Regions from separate parts of the Micromonospora sonneratiae genome, predicted to be linked through region 2. Evidence: riboswitches for the same ligand, from Rfam matches in the RefSeq annotation. Region 2 holds a riboswitch; the other holds the start of a gene.
What was found. A riboswitch is a leader RNA that binds a small molecule or an ion and turns the genes downstream of it on or off. The one in region 2 is predicted to bind cyclic di-AMP.
Positions count from the first base shown of each region.

Region 1: it holds a riboswitch for cyclic di-AMP, as region 2 does, so the genes downstream of both, ACFQ4H_RS08980 (C40 family peptidase) here and ACFQ4H_RS18385 (coiled-coil domain-containing protein) in region 2, are expected to answer to the same signal.

Region 1 covers NZ_JBHTMP010000010.1:81,963-89,651, forward strand. Annotated here, with positions in the region: gene ACFQ4H_RS08970 (C40 family peptidase) at 1-437, shown strand, start outside; gene ACFQ4H_RS08975 (N-acetylmuramoyl-L-alanine amidase) at 515-2,521, opposite strand; cyclic di-AMP (ydaO/yuaA leader) riboswitch at 2,759-2,903, shown strand; gene ACFQ4H_RS08980 (C40 family peptidase) at 2,917-3,951, shown strand; gene dcd (dCTP deaminase) at 4,108-4,686, opposite strand; gene ACFQ4H_RS08990 (pyridoxamine 5'-phosphate oxidase family protein) at 4,766-5,311, shown strand; gene ACFQ4H_RS08995 (zinc metalloprotease) at 5,351-6,334, opposite strand; gene ACFQ4H_RS09000 (helix-turn-helix domain-containing protein) at 6,659-6,925, opposite strand; gene map (type I methionyl aminopeptidase) at 7,021-7,689, shown strand, end outside.
Region 2 covers NZ_JBHTMP010000027.1:29,713-37,401, reverse strand. Annotated here, with positions in the region: gene ACFQ4H_RS18405 (ABC-F family ATP-binding cassette domain-containing protein) at 1-1,661, opposite strand, end outside; gene ACFQ4H_RS18400 (4-(cytidine 5'-diphospho)-2-C-methyl-D-erythritol kinase) at 1,827-2,783, opposite strand; gene rsmA (16S rRNA (adenine(1518)-N(6)/adenine(1519)-N(6))-dimethyltransferase RsmA) at 2,938-3,879, opposite strand; gene ACFQ4H_RS18390 (TatD family hydrolase) at 3,873-4,775, opposite strand; cyclic di-AMP (ydaO/yuaA leader) riboswitch at 5,157-5,290, shown strand; gene ACFQ4H_RS18385 (coiled-coil domain-containing protein) at 5,295-6,302, shown strand; gene metG (methionine--tRNA ligase) at 6,411-7,689, opposite strand, start outside.

The sequences.
Region 1 (7,689 bases), on a different contig from region 2:
AGATCGACGCGGAGATCAAGCGGCTTGAGGCGGCCATGCCGAAGACGACCGTCAAGGTCGCCAACTGCCCGACGATCAACGGGATCGAGGGCGACGGTGCCCGGATCGCGATCCAGACCGCCTGCGCCCAGGTGGGCAAGCCGTACGTGTGGGGAGCCGCCGGGCCCAACTCGTTCGACTGCTCCGGACTCACCCAGTACGCCTGGGGCAAGGCCGGAGTGTACCTACCACACTTCACCGGTGACCAGTGGAAGAAGGGAACCCGGGTCAGCGCCTCGGCGGCCAAACCGGGCGACCTTGTCTTCTTCTTCGACGACCTGCACCACGTCGGCCTCTACATCGGTAACGGGCTGATGGTGCACGCGCCCCGAGCCGGCAAACCGGTCCAGGTGACGCCGGTGCGGTACATGCCGGTGGCGGGGTACCGCCATCTGTAGCTGAGGTGTGTCAGGAAGGGCCTCTTGCCATCGCTACTTGGCTGGCAAGGGGCCCTTCCTGACGTGTGGGACGCAGGTCAGCGGGGTGCGCCGACCGGGGACGGCAGGATCAGTACATCGTCGAGGTTGACGAACATGATCCGGTGCCCGAACTGGATCTGGACGTACCGGTTGTCGCCCCGTACCACCGTGAAGTCGCCGGGGGACGTACCGGCGAACGTCGTCGCCCGGTAGTACTCGCCGGGCAGCACGTCACCGACGGCGTACCGCTGACCGGCGGAGAGCGTGTACTGCAACGGAGAGATCGGCTGGTACGGCACACCGGCCGGGTAGGCGGCCTGCTCCGGGTACGCCCGCCCGTAGACCGGGATGGTCGCCCTGCCGGGCTTCGGCGTCACCACGAAACCGACCGACCACTTGGCGGTGGGAGCCGACGCCGGGTTGTGGAACCACGCCTTCTGACCGAGGTACCAGATCGCCGTCCAGTCACCCTGCCGGTCGGCGATGGCGTACGTCTGACCGGCCGAGCCCCGGGCGCCGTGGTCGGAGATCTGCATGGTGTTCGGGGTGCCGTCGGGCCGTAGCGCGATGTCGTTGACCAGCGGTGCGTCCGGGCTGGGTGCGCTGCGCAGGATCACCGACGAGGAGCCACGCGACGGGCACGGCTCGGTCGGCGGGGCCGGCGGCGACTTGGCGCAGCCGTAGAAGTTCGGCCGGTTGGTGGCGAAGTCCGGGTCCAGGGTGACCAGCCCGGTGTGCGGGGTGCCGGTGCCCCGGATGGGGGCCTTCAGCAGGTCGAGGTAGTGCGACCAGTTCCAGTACGGACCCGGGTCCCAGTGCATGCCCCGGACGGTGCCGGCGACGGTGCCGGGGACGTTGTCGTGCCCGATGATGTGCTGCCGGTCCAGCGGAATGTCGAACTTCTGGGCGAGGTAGCGAACCAGCTTCGCCGAGCTGCGGTACATCGCCTCGGTGTACCAGGTGCCCTGGGCGGCGAAGCCCTCGTGTTCGATGCCGATCGCCTTGGCGTTGACGTACCAGTTGCCGGCGTGCCAGCCGACGTTCTTGGCCTTGAGGTGCTGGGCGGTGTGGCCGTCGCGCGAGCGCATCGTGTAGTGCCAGCTCACCCATTCGGGGTCCTGCGCCAGCCGGGTGGTGCTGTCGAAGTAGCCCTCGGCGTCGTGGATGACGATGTACTCGATCTTCTGCTGGGCGGGTCGGTCGCCCAGGTCGTGGTTGCCGTAGTTGCCCGGGTCGGAGCCGTCGCCGAGCAGTTGGTAGGGGGCCGGGAGCCACTCACAGGAGATCGTGGTCGGGCATTCGAGCCCGTCCGGGCGCTCGGGCTTGCGCAGGCCGAGCCGGTCCAGCCAGGACCGGGCCGGGGCGAGCCCGGGGTGCGCGGCGAGGCTGACCCGGTGCCCGTCGTCGGTGACCCGACTTGTCCCCGTACGGATGGTGTCGTACACCTCGTCGGCGAAGACCGCGGCGGCTTCGGTGGTGTCCGCACCGGAGTACCGGGCCACCGCGCCGTACCAGGCCGCAGGGTCGCTGGTGCTTCCCGTCGGTCCGGCCAGGGCCTTCTGGTACGACGACAGCAGCGCTGCGCCGCCCCGGATGTTCGCCTCGGCGTCGGACCGCAGCGACTCCTCGCCGGTGCCGGTGAGCGTGGCGGCGGCGTCCAACGTCTGTAGTGCCGTGCTGCTGGGCGCGCCGACGCTGGGGTGCTGTGCGGTCAGCCTGGGCCGGGAGTCGTCACCCCGGGGGTCCTCGTCCTCGGAGTGGTGATGGCCGTTCGCGGGCAGGCCGGTCACGTACCGGGCGTCGGTGAGGTGCATCGGGCCGTACCCGCCGCCGGTGCTCGGGGTACCGGCGTTGGTGTCCCAACGGGACTGCAGGTAGGAGACGCCGAGCAGGACGCTCTCGGGTACGCCGTACTCGGCGGCGGCTGCCGCGTACTCCTGTTGGCGGGGGCTTGCGGTCGGGGTCGCGGCAGCGGGACCAGCCGGCACCACCACCGTTGCGGCCCCCACCACGACGGTGCTGAGCAGTATTCGCCGGCCTACCGGCACTTTCGGACGGTGCATCGAACCTCCATTCGGTGGATCGTTCTGGCCGTCACCCTCACCCCACACAGGTGCATCCGTCAATAGGTGCCGCAATCTATGGGTGAGTTGCAAGAAACTTTCAGATAGCGAACAGTCCGTGACCAGGGAGTGCACGTAGCGAAGTAGATGTGGTCGCGGGGTTGCGGCCGATGTGCGAAGCTCCCTAGTGTTGAGGATCGTCGAGACGGCGGCAGTTCGCCTAACCGGGGCGGCACCGGCTCGATACCGCCGAATCGTTGTCTGCGCATGAATGAGCCGGGGACCCAGGGCAACACCGGGGTGAATCCGCGATCACGCGGTAGGGCGCATCTCTTCCCGCCCGAACCCGTCAGCTAACCCGGTAGGCGGTAAGGAAGAAGGAGTACGGACGCCCGGTGGCACCTCAAGCCTCCCGGCTACGGCCCGCATCGTCGGCGCACGCCGACGCAACGGCGGCGAAGCCGCGTAACCGCTGGTCCCCCCTCACTGCCGCCCTGGCCGCGATCGTCGGCGTCGCCGTGGTGCTCGTCGGCTCGACGCCGGCGATCGCCGAGCCGTCGGTGACCGAGATCGAACGGCAGATCGACGAGGCGTGGGAGAAGCTCGAACCGATCATCGAGAAGCACAACGCCACCCGGCAGGACCTGGCTGCGAAGAAGAAGCAGGCCGATGCGCTGGGCAGGAAGATCCAGCCGCTGGAAGTCCAGATCGAAGCCGCACTGGGCAAGGTCGGGCAGATCGCCGTACAGGCGTACAAGGGCAACGAGGTCTCCGCGCTCAACGCGATCCTGACCAGTGGTACGCCGACCACCCTGATGGACCAGCTCGGCCTGCTCGACCAGATCGCCCGGGGACAGCAGCGGGACATCCAGGCGGTGGTCGACCTCAGGAACAGCTACGCGGCGCAGAAGGGTCCGCTGGATGTGCTGGTGGCACAGCTCACCCGCACCGAGGCCGAGTTGGCTGCGAAGAAGAAGGAGATCGACGCCGAGGTCACCCGGCTGCAGAAGCTGCGGCTGATCGCGTACGGAAACGGCGCCGGCGGTGCCCTCCGACCGGCACCGTGCCCGTTGGTCTACCCGGGCGGTGCCGTCGGTAAGGTCGTCAAGTTCGCCTGCGCCCAGATCGGCAAGAAGTACCAGTGGGGATCCGACGGCCCGAACACGTTCGACTGCTCCGGCCTGACGATGCGGGCCTGGGAACAGGCCGGCGTCTCCCTGCCGCACAACGCAGCCCGGCAGCGGGCGACGATCCCCAGCGTCAGCCGAGCCAACCTCAAAGCCGGTGACCTGGTCTTCTACAACAACCTGGCGCACGTCGGCATCTACGTCGGCGACGGCTGGATAGTGCACGCCCCGCAGACCGGCGACTGGGTCAGGATGCGCAAGGTCGACGTCGGCAACATCCACAGCTACGGCCGGCCCGGCTGATCCGGGCCAGCCCGCTCCGATCGTGGATCAGGCCCCTTCCGTCGCTCGTCGCGGCCGGAAGGGGCCTGATCCGTTGGCGGGTGGGTGTCGCCTTCGCGGGTGGGCTGTCGGTCTGGCAGGTAGGGTCGCCCTACCGGGCCGCAGGCGGCAGGACCCTCAGCGGGTCGGCCAGGTACGCCAGTTGCGCCAGGACCGGCTCGGCGTCGGTCCGCGTTGCCCCTGGTAGCGCGATCCGTACACCTCCGAGCCGTACGGGTGCTCCGCCGGCGACGAGAGTCGGAAGATGCACAACTGGCCGATCTTCATCCCCGGCCAGAGGGTGATCGGCAGGTTGGCGACGTTGGACAGCTCCAGCGTGACGTGGCCGGAGAAGCCGGGGTCGATGAACCCTGCGGTCGAGTGGGTGAGCAGGCCCAGCCGGCCGAGGCTCGACTTGCCTTCCAGGCGGCCGGCAAGCTGGTCACCGAGGGAGATCACCTCCAGCGTGGAGGCCAGTACGAACTCGCCGGGGTGCAACACGAACGGCTCGCCGTCCGGGACGTCGACCACCGAGGTCAGGTCGTCCTGTTGCCGGGACGGGTCGATGTGCGTGTAGAGATGGTTGTTGAACACCCGGAACAGCCGATCGAGGCGTACGTCGATGCTGGACGGCTGAATCAGCGCCGGCTCGAACGGATCCAGCGCCAGGGCGCCCGCCTTGATCTCGGTGACGAGGTCACGGTCGGAGAGCAGCATCGTGTCACCTTAGCGACTCCCCAGCTGACGACCTGTGTCGCACTACCGATCTCGAACATGTGTTCGATAGAATCGTCGCATGGCTTCCTGGTCCGAATTCGCCGCCGACGATCCCCGACTCGCCGAGGCGATCCGAGCTCTCATGCAGCAGTACGGGCCAGGCTTCGGCTATCTGGCAACCGTGCGAGCCGACGGTGGCCCTAGGGTGCACCCGGTCTCCCCGGTGATCACCGACGACGGGCTCTACTGTTTCATCATCGACTCGCCGAAACGGCGTGACCTCGAACGCGACGGACGTTACGCGTTGCACTCGTTCCCGCCCGAGGAGAGCGACGACGAGGCGTACGTCGCCGGGCGCGCCCGGCCGGTGACCGACCAGGCCAAGGTGGCTCGGCTGGCTGACACACTACGGGCCGGGTCGCATGTGGACTGGCGCCTGTTCGAGTTCACCGTCGACGTGGCGATGCTGTCCCGGCATGGTCACGCCGAGCGTCCCGCCGTGCAGGTGTGGCTCGACCCGGCCGGTGCCGCCAGTCGCCCGAGTTCCGCCGGCACGCTGACCCGACGCATTCGTGGTTCCTGGCGGCACGCCGCTGTGGAACACGAACCGGTGCCGGTCCGCTGAACCGGACCGGCACCGTTCTGCCGTGCTTGCTGATTTCGGTTACGGGGCGCGGTAGCTGTTCCAGGCGTTCAGCATCCGGGTCGCCTGCCCGGCGGTGAACTGGTACATGCAGGAGTCGTACGTGTAGTCCATGAAGTTGTTGATCGGGTCCAGCCCCGGGGAGGAGCAGGTGTTCCGCCCGGTCGGGCACTGGTACGCCGGGGACGCCTCGGCCGGCGTGTCGGAAACCTGGTCACCGGAGCCGGAGCAGCCGCCCTGGAAGGTGTGGTACAGGTTCAGCCAGTGGCCGACCTCGTGGGTGCCGGTGTCACCCTGGTTGTAGTTGGTCGCGGTGCCACCCGGCAGCGACTCGTTCAGCACCACGACGCCGTCGTAGCTGTCCAGGTTGTTCTTCGGGAAGGTCGCCCAGCCCAGCAGGCCGTCGCTGAGCTCGCCGAGGTAGATGTTCAGGGTCTCCTTGCCGCCCCGCCGCAGCTGGCTCTTCATCTGACGTTCCGCGGAGGAGCCGTCGACGATCGGGTACCAGGCCGGGTTGGTGACGCGGTTGATGCTCTGCAACTGGAAGGCGAAGGCAGTGGCCGCACCGCCGGTCGACCCGGCGTACGCCTGGTTGAGCACGCTGATCTGCGAATTGATCATCGAGTCGGGGATGTTGCCACCGGCCCGGGTGCTGTTCTCCTGGATCACGTGCACGACCACCGGGATGGTGACCGTGGCCTGGATGGTCGGACCCATGGCAGCCTTGCTGGCCCGGGTACGCATCGCGGCGGCGAAGTCCGCCTCGCGCTCGCTGATCTGAGCGGCGGTCAGGTGGTTGGGGTCGTGCTTGCCGGGCGCGCCTGGCTTGGCCTTGGCGGTCGAGTCGTGGACGTCGACCGGCTCTGCGCACTCGACTTGTGGGCTGCTGCTGGCCATTGCGGCGGTCGGGGCGATGGTTGCCGCCGTCGCGCTGATCAGCAGGGCGAGAGAGGTGGATGCGACTCCGGCTTTGCGCCAGGTCAGCGGGTTGGAACGCAGCCCCATAGGTCTACCTCTTCCTCCCAGCGGCGTGACCGGGGGTATGTCACGCCGGGCTCTTGAACGTGGGGAGGACCGTAACATCTTCATCGATAAACTTGAAGACATGGATTTGTTTCGGAAACGTGAACGGTTGGCAGGCAAAGTGCCGTGGGCCGGTCCTGGTTGGGCAGACATCACCGTCAGGGGCGGGCGGACCGCCTACGTCATGGCCCGGTCCCTCTTCCGATGCGGGCAGCAAGCCGCCGTGAGGGTCGGCCATCACAGCCGGCCGGCCCTCACGGAACCCTGAAACGGATCTCTACCTGAGTGTCGGGGCGGCTAATTTCCCTAGGACGCCTGGCGGATGGGCATGTCGGCCAGCCATGCGTCGGCCAGGCTGCCGAGGGGGACGTCGAGGGCCTGGCTGAGGCAGACCACAGTGCCGAACGCCGGTGCGGGAAGGCGGCCCGCCTCGATCTTGCGCAGTGTCTCGGGGGAGATGCCGGCTGCCAGGGCCACCTCGACGAGGCTGCGGCCGGCCCGCGCGGACCGGAGGGCGACTCCGAGGCGCTGGCCCGCTGCGATCTGTTCGGCGGTGAGTGGTTGGCGAACCATGTCAGCAGGATACCCCTCCTGAGGTTCCGACCTGGCGTGGTATAAAAATACCCGAGCGTGGTATAAAAATACCGCACATGGAGGGGGAGGCTGTCGTGATCGAGCTCAAGTCCGCCGAGGAGATCGGCCGGATGGAGGTGACCGGCCAGTTCGTCGGCGAGCTGCTGGCCGAGCTGAGCAGCGTCGCCGCAGTCGGCGTCAACCTGATGGACCTCGAACACCACGCCCGCCGCCGGATCAAGGAACGCGGCGCCGAATCCTGCTACTGGGACTACGCCCCTTCGTTCGGCCGCGGCCCGTTCCGCAACGTGCTGTGCCTGTCGGTCAACGACGCGGTGCTGCACGGCCTGCCACACGACTATGTTCTACGCGACGGTGACCTGCTCAGCATCGACATGGCGGTCGGCATCGACGGTTGGGTCACCGACTCCGCGCTCTCCGTCATCGTCGGTACCCCCGACCCGGCCGATCTGAAGCTGATCGAGGCCACCGAGGTTGCGCTGGAGGCCGGCATCACCGCCGCCCAGCCCGGCGGCCGCCTCGGCGACATCTCCGCCGCGATCGGTGAGGTCGCCCGCTCCTACGGCTACGGCGTCAACGCCGAGTTCGGCGGCCACGGCATCGGCCGCACCATGCACGAAGCCCCGCACATCCCCAACAACGGCCGGGCCCGCCGGGGCCTGAAACTCCAGCCCGGCCTCACCATCGCCATCGAGCCCTGGTTCTGCCGCTCCACCGACAAAATCAAGTTCGACAACGACGGC
Region 2 (7,689 bases):
CCGATCTGCCGTTCGAGGCGGGTCAGTTCCTTCCGAGCCGCCCGCAGCTCCCCGCCGGAGAGGCCATGATCCGCATGCTCAGGGGACCCGGTCTGCGACCCGCCGTCGACACGCGGAGCTGGCCCCTGATCACGGGGCCCCTGGGGGGTGGTGGCGGCGCGGGCAAGGTATTCGTCGATGCCACCGGGGAGATGGACCAGGCGACCGTCGCCGAACATCCCGTAGACCACGTCGGTCACCCGTTCGATCAGGTACCGGTCGTGGCTGGCCACGATCACCGTGCCGGGCCAGGAGTCGAGCAGGTCCTCCAGTGCCGCCAGGGTGTCGGTGTCCAGGTCGTTGGTCGGCTCGTCGAAGAGCAGCACGTTGGGTTCGGCGGCCAACAGACGGAGAAGTTGCAGGCGTCGCCGCTCGCCACCGGACAGGTCCGACACCGGGGTCCACAGCCGGCGGTCGTCGAAGCCGAACGTCTCGGCGAACTGGGCGGCGGCCATCTCCCGGTCACCGAGGACGATGCGTCGGGCGACCTCCTCCACCGCTTCGAGGACCCGCAGCTCGCGGGGCAACTCGGCCAGTTCCTGCGAGAGGAAGGCGGGTCGGACGGTCGACCCGGTGGTCAGCCGCCCCTGGTCCGGCTCGGTGACCCCGGCCAGCATCCGGAGCAGGGTCGTCTTGCCGGCACCGTTGGCACCGAGGATGGCGACCCGGTCACCGGGACCGACCTGCCAGGTGAGGTCCTTGAGGATCACCTTCGGGCCGGCGTTCAGGGTGACGTTCTCCAGGTCGTACACCTGCTTGCCGAGCCGGGCGGTGGCCAGACGTTGCAGCGACACGGTGTCGCGCGGCGGCGGCACGTCCGCGATCAGGGCGTTCGCCGCCTCGATCCGGAACCTCGGCTTGGAGGTACGCGCCGGCGGGCCACGCCGCAGCCAGGCGATCTCCTTGCGAAGCAGGTTCTGCCGGCGGGCCTCGGTGGCGGCAGCGACCCGTTCCCGTTCCGCCCGGGCCAGCGTCCAGGCGGCGAAGCCACCCTCGTAGGCCCGTACCGCCTGGTCGGCGACCTCCCAGGTGGTGGTGCAGACCGCGTCCAGGAACCACCGGTCGTGGGTGACGACCACGAGCGCACCACGTCGACCGACCAGGTGCCGGGCCAGCCAGTCGACACCGGCCACGTCGAGATGGTTGGTCGGCTCGTCCAGGATGAGCAGGTCCGCCGCGCGCACCAGCAGCGCGGCGAGGGCCACCCGCCGCCGTTCACCGCCGGACATCGGTCCGACCGGCTGGTCCAGGCCGAGGTACGGCATGCCCAGCCCATCGAGGATGGACCGTACGCCCGCGTCACCGGCCCACTCGTGCTCGGCGCCGAACCCTTCGTCCAGCCAGGCGGTACCCAGCACCACGTCCCGTACGGTCGCCTCGGGGTCGAGGTCGAGCGTCTGCGGCAGGGCGGCGACCCGAAGGTCCCGCCGGTGGGTCACCCGGCCGTTGTCCGGCTCCTCCGCGCGGGTCAGCAGCCGTAGCAGGGTGGACTTGCCGGCCCCGTTGAGCCCGACCACGCCGATCCGGTCGGCGTCGTCGAGCCCGAGGGAGACATCGGTGAGCAGCTGCCCCACCGCGCCGTAGCCCTTGGACACCCGGTCCAGGTTGACGATGTTGGCCACTACTCACACCTCCCATGGTCGAGGCGTCCCCACACCGCGCTGGGCCGACCATCATGATCGACGCGGTGTCGCCCAGCGACACCGGCACGGGAGGACGCCTGAATTCAACAAGGGTACGCGGAACGTCCCCCGAACTACCGGTCAGACCGCCCGGCAGCCAACCGCTCAGACCACCCGAGCCCCGGCGACCGGGCCGTACGCGGTGTGGGCGGCCCGGCAGACGCCCGAGGCGGACAGCTCGGCGGCGATCCGGCTGGCGTGCGCCCCGTCGGCGGCGAGGAAGACACACGTCGGTCCGGACCCGGAGACGATGCCGGCCAGCGCACCCGCTGCCTCGCCAGCCGCGAGCGTCGCGCTCAGGGCCGGCCGCAGGGAGAGCGAGGCCGCCTGGAGATCGTTGCCGAGTGCCTTGGCCAGCACCCCGGGATCCCGCTGCCGGAGTGCGGCCAGCAGGCTGTCCGGGCTGCCCAGCGGCTCCGGCGCGGCCCGGTCGGCACGCAGCCGGTCGAGTTCCCGGTAGACCGCCGGGGTGGAGAGGCCACCGTCGGCGACCGCCACCACCCAGTACCAGGAGGTCGGGCGGGCCAGCACGGGGCTGACCGCCTCACCCCGGCCGGTGCCGAGCGCCGTGCCACCGTAGATCAGGAACGGCACGTCCGAGCCGATGCCGGCCGCGATCCCGGCGAGTTCGTCGCGGGACAGCTCGGTGCCCCAGAGGGTGTCGCAGGCGACCAACGTGGCGGCGGCGTCGGCGCTGCCCCCGGCCAGCCCGCCGGCCAGCGGGATCTGTTTGCGCAGGTGCAGCCGGGCGTGGGCGGGCACCCTGGCGTACGCGGCCAGGGCCCGGGCCGCCCGGATCACCAGGTTCGACTCGTCGAGGGCCAACTCGCCGGTGCCCTCACCCTCCATGGTCAGGGTGAGGGTGTCGCCGCGCCGGGCGGTCAACTCGTCGTAGATGGAGATCGCATGGTAGACGGTGCTCAGCTCGTGGTAGCCGTCGGGGCGTACCGGGCCGACACCGAGGTGCAGATTGATCTTGGCGGGTACGCGGACCTTGACCGGGCCGGCCGCTCCCCGTCGCTGGTGGTCGTCATCGTCGTCCGGCCGCCATGCCTCGGTCACGAGGCAGTGCCCCGGGCCCGAGGCCGGAAGCCGACCGGAGACCCCGGAATCAGTTCCTCGGCCGGTTCGTGGCGCCCGTCCACCGACTCGTGAACGGCGGGGGCCACCGGCTGCGCCGTCACGGCGTACACCTCGTCATGGGCACGGCGTCAGACTACTCGGCGGCCCGCGTACCCGATGGAGCCGACGCGGCGATAGCGGCGAACTGCTCGACGGTGAGCGACTCACCACGGGCACCGGGATCGACACCGGCCGCGACGAGCGCCGTAGCGGCCCGATCCGCGCCCCCGGCCCAGCCGGCCAGCGCGGCGCGCAGGGTCTTGCGCCGCTGTGCGAACGCGGCATCGACCACGGCGAAGACCCGCGAACGCGGTACGTCCGTCCGGGGCGGCTCGCGCCGGGTGAAGGCGACCAGACCGGAGTCGACGTTGGGTACCGGCCAGAAGACGTTCGGCGGCACCCGGCCGGCGCTGCGGGCGGTGGCGTACCAGGCGAGCTTGACCGACGGAATGCCGTAGATCTTGGAGCCGGGTCCGGCGGTCAACCGGTCCGCGACCTCCTTCTGCACCATCACCAGACCGTGCCGCAGACTGGGCAGCTCGGCCAGCAGGTGCAACACCACCGGTACGGCGACGTTGTAGGGCAGGTTCGCCACCAGCGCCGTCGGCGCGGGGTCGGCCAGATCAGCGGCGCCGACCCGCAACGCGTCGGCCTGATGGACGGTCAGTCGGTCGACGGCACCGGGTCCGGCGTGCGCGGCGGCGGTCGCCGGCAGCGCACCGGCCAGCACCGGGTCGATCTCCACCACGTGTACGTGCGCGGCGATCGGCAGCAACGCCAGGGTGAGCGAGCCGAGTCCCGGGCCCACCTCCAGCGCGACGTCGTCCGGGGCAAGCCCGGCCGCGTTGGCTATCCGGCGCACCGTGTTCGGGTCGTGCACGAAGTTCTGACCGAACTTCTTCGTCGGGGTCACGCCCAGCCGGGCCGCCAACTCCCGGATCTCGGCCGGACCCAGCAGCGGAGGAAGGAGGGACCCCTTCCGGTCGTCGTTCTCCGCGGGTGAAGGGTCCCTTCCCGACCCTTGTGGCGTCACCATGGACCGAAGACCCGCTCGCCAGTGGCCGAGATAGCCGTACACAGCTCGGCCACGTCCGCACCGGTCGTCTCGGCCAGCGACCGTACGGTCAGCGGAATCAGGTACGAGGCATTGGGCCGCCCCCGATGTGGCGTCGGGGTGAGATAGGGCGCGTCGGTCTCCACCAGTAGCTGGTCCGGTGGGGTCACCCTGGCCGCCTCCCGTAGCGCAGTGGCGCTGGCGAAGGTCACCGTGCCGGCAAAGCTGAGTACGTAACCGCGGCGTACGCATTCGGCGGCGAATTCGGCGTCGCCGGAGAAGCAGTGCATCACGACGGTCTGCGGGGCCCCCTCCTCGTCGAGTACCCGCAGTACGTCGGCGTGCGCGTCCCGGTCGTGGATCACCAGTGGTTTGCCGTACCGCTTGGCGATGGCGATGTGCGCGCGGAAACTGGTCTCCTGCGCTGCGCGCCCCTCCTCCCCGGTACGGAAGAAGTCCATCCCGGTCTCGCCGATGCCCCGGACCCGGTCCTCGGCGGCCAGCGACTCGATCTGTCGCAGTGCCTCGTCGAGGTCGTCGAGCCTGGGTGCCTCGTTCGGGTGCAGCGCGACGGTGGCGACCACGGCCGCGTACTGCCGGGCCACCTCGACCCCCCACCGGGACGACGCCACATCGACGCCGACCTGGACCAGCCGGTCGACGCCGACCCCGGCGGCCACCTCGATCATCGCCTCGACCGGATCGCCGGGTCCGACGGGCGGCCCGGCCACCCCCGCCTCGGCAACGGTGATGTCCAGATGGGTGTGACTGTCTATCACCGGGCGGGGCAGCGGCTCGGGCGCGGATGGAAACTCCCCCGCCCGGCGCGCTGCACGTTGGCGGCGAGACTCGGCTTGATCGCTCATCACCGTCAGCATCACATATCCAACTGCACCGCCCACCGGACCCGGTGCAGTTCCCGGCGGACCCGGGCCGGTTCCGACCGGATGGGGACCCGGTTCTGACCAGACCGACGGCGAATTTCCCGCAGACCCCGCTCCGGGTGCCGCCACGACAATGCCTACGCTGCGTGTCGATTACCTCCCGGCGAATACGGATTGTCAACATTGCGAATCCGCTCCGCACAACAGGCAGCATTGCGGGACGCCGATGCGTCAACAAGCCGACACAGAGCGAGACGGTAGTGGAATGGGCTTCCGCACAATGCGTTTTCCGGCATCGGTTAAATAGATTGCCAGCGCGGCGGTCAGGTAGGCTCGCGGGCGGTCATCGCCAGAAGGCACGGATTCGGGGTGCCGGCGAGGCTGCCGCCTAATCGCCGTACGGGGCGAATCGGGGACCCGCGTCCATGGGGTGAATCCGCAGCAGCGGTAGGGGCCACTTCCGCCCCGAACCCGTCAGCTAACCCGATCGGCGGCCAACGGAAGGAAGGTATCTTGACCGCACCCCTGCGCGGTTGGCTGACATTTGCCTTGGCTCTACTGGCCTCCCTGGCCCTGACGGCGCCCGCCAGCCCGGCCTGGGCGGAACCCGACGAACAAGCGCCGAACGAGACCGAGACGCCACTGCTACGCGACGTCCTTGAAACCACCGGCCGGGGCTACATGCAGGCAAAGGCCAGGCTGGACCAGTCGAAGAAACGGGAGAAGACCCTCGCTTCCGAACTGCAGAAGGCCCAGGAGCAACTCGACCTGCTGACCCCGCAGGTCGCACAGATCGCAGCCGAGGCCTACCGGCAGGGCAAGGTCGGCACGCTGGCCGTACTGCTGAACAGCACCTCGCCGGACTCGTTCGTCGACCGGGCGACCCGCCTCGACGAGATAAGCCGACTGAACAACCGGAAGCTCTCCCAACTCAACGCGGCACGGGACGTGGCCGCCCGGGCCAAGGCCGCGCTCGACGCCGAGATCGTGGAGCAGAGCAAGCAGGTCGCCATCATGGCGAAGCAGAAGAAGGACGCCGAGAAGGCACTCGCGCTGGTCGGTGGCATGAGCGTGACCGGCGGCGGCTACGTCAGCGCCACCTCACCGGTGGCGAAGGCCGCACCGCGTACGGCCAATGGCGAGTGGCCGAACGAGTCGTGCAGTCAGGAGGACCCGACCACCAGCGGCTGTGTCACCCCGCGCACCCTGCACGCCTACAAGGAGACGAAGCGGGCCGGCTTCAACCGGTTCGTCGGTTGTTACCGTCCAGGTGGGCCGTACGAGCACCCCAAGGGCCGTGCCTGTGACTGGTCGCTGCAGAAGTCGGGCTTCTCACCCTGGAACACCAAGGACGAGCTGACGTACGGCAGCAACCTTGCCGCGTTCCTGGTCCGTAACTCCGACCGGCTCGGCATCTACTACGTGATCTGGAATCGGCAGATCTGGTTCCCGGCGACCGGCTGGAAGTCGTACAGCGGGCCGAGTAACCATACGGACCACGTACACATGTCTCTGCTCTGAGTCCGCCAGCCCTCGACGGCGGCGAAACGACGGCGCATCTCCCCGGATGTCCACCGGGGAGATGCGCCCTTTCGTTGCAACTGGCAGCACGTCTCCGTGCGCCGTGGGTCAGCCGCTGAGCCGGGCCAACTCCTCGTCCACGATCGACGGGTCGAGCTTGCGGAAGACCGGCTTCGGGGCCGCCAACGGCCGGCCCGCCTCGATCGGGACCGACTCCCATCGCGCGCCGACGGAGTAGTCACCGGTCAGCACCGGGTACGACGGGCCGCCGTCCAGGTCCTCGACCTCCACGATCGACGGCATCGGGGCGTGTACGCCGGTGCCACCGAGCAGTTCGTGGATCTTCTGTGCCGAGTGTGGCAGGAACGGGGTGAGCAGCGTGTTGGCGTCGCTGACCACCTGCAACGCGACGTGCAGGATGGTGCCCATCCGGGGCTTCTCCTCGTCGCCCTTGAGCTTCCACGGTGCCTGGTCGGAGAGGTACCTGTTCGCCTCGGCCACCACCCGCATCGCCTCGCCGATCGCCTGCTTCTGCCGGTGCTTGCCGATCAGGTCGCCGACGGTTGCGAACCCGGCCCGGGCGACGGCCAGCAGCGCCTCGTCCGCCTCGGTCAGCCCGGCGGCGTCGATCGGCGGGATGCCGCCGAAGTTCTTCGCCGCCATCGAGATCGACCGGTTGACCAGGTTGCCCCAGCCGGCAACCAACTCGTCGTTGTTGCGGCGCAGGAACTCCGCCCAGGTGAAGTCGGTGTCGTTGCTCTCCGGCCCGGCGACCGCGATGAAGTAGCGCAGCGCGTCGGCGTCGTAGCGCTCCAGGAAGTCGCGGACGTAGATGACCACCCGGCGGGAGGAGGAGAACTTCCGCCCCTCCATGGTCAGGAACTCACTCGACACCACCTCGGTGGGCAGGTTGAGCGGGCCGAGGTTGCCCGGCTGGCCGTCTCGGTCACCGGCGCCGGAGTAGCCGAGCAGCAGCGCCGGCCAGATCACCGAGTGGAAGACGATGTTGTCCTTGCCCATAAAGTAGTAGCCGAGCGCGTCCTTCCCCTCGCCGTCGGCCGACCACCACTTCCGCCACGCCTCCGGGTCGCCGGAGCGGCGGGCCCACTCGATGGAGGCGGACAGGTAGCCGATGACCGCGTCGAACCAGACGTAGATCCGCTTGTCGGACCGGTCGCGCCAGCCCTCCAGCGGGATCGGCACACCCCATTCCAGGTCGCGGGTGATGGCCCGGGGTTGCAGGTCGTCGAGCAGGTTCCGGGAGAAGCGCAGTACGTTGGGCCGCCAGCCCTCCCGGGTGTCCAGCCACTTCGCCAACGCCTCGGCGAACGCGGGCAGGTCGAGGAAGAAGTGTTCGGTCTCGACGAACTTGGGCGTCTCACCGTTG